2 regions of the Vibrio porteresiae DSM 19223 genome follow, and region 1 is predicted to be linked to the other one. Evidence: riboswitches for the same ligand, from Rfam matches in the RefSeq annotation. Region 1 holds a riboswitch; the other holds the start of a gene.
What was found. A riboswitch is a leader RNA that binds a small molecule or an ion and turns the genes downstream of it on or off. The one in region 1 is predicted to bind lysine.
Positions count from the first base shown of each region.

Region 1 (2,207 bases):
AATTTTATGTTTAGCCAGTATTTCAAATACTTTGGATAAGAAACCGTAAGCTTGGAACATCTTCGCACTATGCAGCGTAACCATAGTCTGGTTATTACGCAGTGCTAATGCACGAAATGGTGGTGCGCTTTCTACTTCTTGGCGAATCCAAGTGCCGCCTCGTTCTGGTTCTTTTGACGAGCCAACGAAAACTGGAATGCCATCGCGAAGTGCAGGTAGCAAAGTCGATGGGTGAAGAATCTTCGCCCCAAAGTTAGCCATTTCTGATGCTTCGTTAAAGCTGATTTCTGGAATAGGTTGGGCATTAGGCGCAATACGTGGGTCGGTGCTGTAAATTCCAGGGACATCCGTCCAGATCTCTAGACCGGATGCTTGAACTGCTTCTGCAATTAAAGCTGCTGAATAGTCACTGCCGCCTCGGCCTAATGTGGTCGTGTTGCCATCTTCATCTGATCCGATAAAGCCTTGAGTTACCACAACATGGTTTTGACAAAGAGGGACAAGAAGCTCTTTGGCTAGGGAGCCAATTTCATCGAGCTGAGGTTCTGCTTTACCAAAGTTGTCATCGGTACGCAGTACTTCGCGAATATCAAAACGGACAGCATTAATACCGCGTTCAACCATCACTTGGGTCAGGATGTAGGTCGACATCAATTCGCCGCATGCCACAAGATGATCGGTCAGTTTATGGCTAGATTGGTAAGATGCTGCCTCAGAGGCGCTAGTGATGATATCCAAAATAGCATGAACTTGTTTTTCAACTTTAGTTGGGTCACTCAGTTGGTCGATGATCGCATGGTGTATATCTGCGATTTGTTTAATGAGCGCGGCACGGTCGTCGGCATCAGCCACACCGTTGGCCAGTTCAACCAGTAAATTGGTCACACCTGAACAGGCGCTACTCACAACCAGTTTAGTTTCTTGATTGTTTTCGATAATCGCTGCACAGCGACTCATTGCTACAAAGTCTGCTACGCTAGTTCCGCCAAATTTCGCTACATTAAATGCGCTCACAATGTATTCTCCCGATACGTCCTAAAATAAAAATTGGGCTGTAAGAACAACCTTATGTCCTAATAATGTGAAGAGAGAGACGTAGAGCAAAAAAAGAGGTGTTACTTAAGAAAGGTTAAGGAGACCTCAGAAGCTCTTCATCAGACTGAGCTGATGACAGTTGAAGGGATTCAGCCCATTCACCCGACAGGTCACTACCACATTATGACCTATCTCGGCACTACTCCCCCTCAATGTTTTGTGTTGGAATTGTGGTTCCACAAAACACCTACCTGGGTAGTGCTCCTCTTCTGCTTGATAGCTTGTTCATTGAACGTGTTTGTGTGATTAATGTCAATCGTAAATTGCATGATTATGCCTGTTAACGGTTATTTTTATGATGAATCGGCTCTTCTTCGTAATCACAGGTAGCGTTGAGCGCTTTTCCATCTACGCTAAGCTTAGCAATAAATTTGTTAGCAAGGAGGCATCATGGCTATTACTCATTTTTTACCACCAAGAAGAATTTTGATGGGACCTGGCCCATCAGATATATCACCTCAAGTATTACAAGCACTTAGTCGTCCAACGGTCGGTCATTTGGATCCTCTTTTTATCGGCATGATGGATGAAGTGAAATCGCTACTGCAATATGCGTTTCAAACCAAAAACAGTTTTACGATTGCCGTCTCCGCGCCTGGTAGTGCGGGGATGGAGGCATGCTTTGTTAATTTGGTTGAGCCAGGTGACAAAGTTATCGTGTGTCGTAACGGTGTCTTTGGCGAGCGAATGCGCGAAAATGCGATTCGCTGTGGTGCGCAAGTCGTTGTTGTCGATGATGAATGGGGCGCTCCTGTTTCTGTTGATAAAGTAGAACAAACCCTTAAAGACCATCCTGATGCAAAAGTATTGGCGTTTGTACATGCCGAGACGTCTACCGGCGCGTTAAGTGACGCTAAGGCTTTAGGTGCTCTAGCAAAACGTTTCGGGATGTTGAGTATTGTCGATACAGTAACCTCGTTAGGCGGGGTGCCGCTGCTGGTGGATGAATGGCAGCTCGATGCGGTTTATTCTGGTAGTCAAAAATGCCTATCTTGTGTCCCAGGCTTGTCGCCGTTGACCTTTTCACCAGCCGCGATAGACAAAATAAAATCACGAAAGACGCCAGTACAGAGTTGGTTCTTAGATCAAACCCTAGTGCTAGCTTATTGGAG
Region 1 is NZ_AP024895.1:389,225-391,431, forward strand. Features, by position in the region: gene lysC (lysine-sensitive aspartokinase 3) at 1-1,014, opposite strand, end outside; lysine riboswitch at 1,137-1,312, opposite strand; gene OCV11_RS01810 (pyridoxal-phosphate-dependent aminotransferase family protein) at 1,486-2,207, shown strand, end outside.

Region 2 (2,207 bases), 990 kb from region 1:
GGCCAGTCCAAGTTTTTTCTTCGCCGTTAGTGTCTACATATTTGTATTTTGCTGGACGAGGTGCGCGTTTGCCTTTAGCTTTGCCACCTTTAGTTTCACCAGCTAATGCTGAAATAAGAGCATCAACATCAATACCATCAGCAGCAATTTGTTCAGCAATTGCAGAAAGTTTTGCTTCTTGTTCTGCTAATGCTGCACGTTCTTCTTCTTCAGATTCGCGACGTTCTGTAACAACAGTAGATAATTTATCCAGAGCTTCTTCAAGTTGCTCAAGAGTCAAATCACGAGCGTAGGCACGTAGGCTACGAATATTCAATAGAGTTTTAGTTACTTCCGACATTACTGTTTCCCATTAAATAAAATTTAATAACAAGGTAATTCTAAACCGAGCTATTTATTCTGACAACATAGAAAATCAAATTAAATTAAGATTTACCACAAAATATATCTGCTCAGACTCAATATCAATAAAAAAGTTCAGCGAATTGTAAAATAGAACTCAATTATTTTAGTAACAAATGTCAATAAGTGTAAATTTGTGTCTGATTTTAAGAAGCTCATTGCATAAGATTCATTAATTATAGCCAATTAAGAAAATTTCGTGTGAGCTTGGACAAAGTTTAGTCAATTTTTTTTTAATAATAACTAGAGTTGCATTGAGAGCGTGGATAAGTACAATACGCCTACCTAAAGCGAAGTAGAACGTTATTGTCTAGAAATACAAATAAAGACAAGTTCGAGCTTCGACGTAGAGGTGCGGTATTGAAAAGTACCTATGGTTGGAGTGATGTCGATGAACCATAGCGAAAGGCACTATCGCCGAAGTCAGTATGCATATCAACGCTGCTGGCTGGGGTTGCATTAAATAGGTGCAACACTGCCATAGTCTATTATGTTGTTAAACTATGGAGCGCTACTGTAGGGTTGGGTGGAGTGTTCGCTTCCCTTTCGCTTGCTTCAACATATATTGCGTTATTGCGTAATTGTCTGCAGTAGATCTCTAACCATTTGGTTTATGAAGATCATGAATTTAATCGATTTTTCTGCTTCAGCACTGTCAATACTACCTCCTGTAGTTGCGTTAAGTCTGGCTATTCTTACCCGTCGCGTCCTGCTGTCTCTAGGCGTGGGTATTTTACTTGGTGCATTTCTTCTTGGTGATTTCCAAATCGGTCAATCACTCCTTTATGTATTCAACAAAGTCAAAGATGTGTTTATCGCTGATGGCGGTATCAATACTTGGAACATGAGCATTGTTTGCTTCCTGCTTTTACTGGGGATGATGACAGCGTTGCTGACACTGTCTGGCGGTACTCATGCGTTTGCTGAGTGGGCGCAAGTGCGTGTAAAGAGCAAGCGTGGTTCAAAACTGCTGGCGGGTTTCCTTGGCGTGTTCATCTTTGTTGATGACTACTTCAACAGCTTAGCGGTAGGCTCTATTGCCCGTCCTGTTACTGACCGTTTTAAAGTGTCTCGCGCTAAACTGGCTTATATCCTTGATTCCACTGCCGCACCTATGTGTGTTGTGATGCCAGCATCAAGCTGGGGCGCATACATCATGACGATCGTTAGCGGTATTTTGGTGTCACACGGTATTACTGAGTATTCGCCGCTAGGTGCATACATGCGTTTAGTACCGATGAACTACTACGCGATTTTCGCCCTCATCATGGTATTTGTCGTGGCTTGGTTCCAAATGGATATCGGCCCAATGCGTCAACATGAAATCAATGCAGAGCAGGGCGTTGGTTTTGACAGCGACAGTAATATCAAAGATCTGAGCGAAGACTTAGATATTGAAGAGAGCGATCACGGTAAAGTCTCTGACCTTATCATGCCGATTGTGATGCTGATTATCGCGACCATCTCTGCGATGATTTACACCGGTAAGGTTGCGATGATCGCCGATGGTAAACCGTTCACTGTGCTGGGTGCATTTGAAAACACCGATGTGGGTACCTCTTTAGTCTTCGGTGGTCTAATTGGTTTAGTCGTTGCGCTATACACAGTGCTAAAACAACGCTTAGCAACTAAAGCGATTAGCCACACTCTTTGGGTGGGTGCTAAATCGATGTTTGGTGCCATTGTCATTCTTGTGTTTGCTTGGACTATTGGCTCTGTTATCAGCGACATGAAAACGGGCGCGTACATGTCTTCTTTAGTACAAGGCAATATCGACCCGCATTGGCTACCTGCAATCCTATTTG
Region 2 is NZ_AP024895.1:1,375,052-1,377,258, forward strand. Features, by position in the region: gene OCV11_RS06370 (H-NS family histone-like protein) at 1-340, opposite strand, end outside; lysine riboswitch at 742-924, shown strand; gene OCV11_RS06375 (Na+/H+ antiporter NhaC family protein) at 1,025-2,207, shown strand, end outside.
Region 2: it holds a riboswitch for lysine, as region 1 does, so the genes downstream of both, OCV11_RS06375 (Na+/H+ antiporter NhaC family protein) here and lysC (lysine-sensitive aspartokinase 3) in region 1, are expected to answer to the same signal.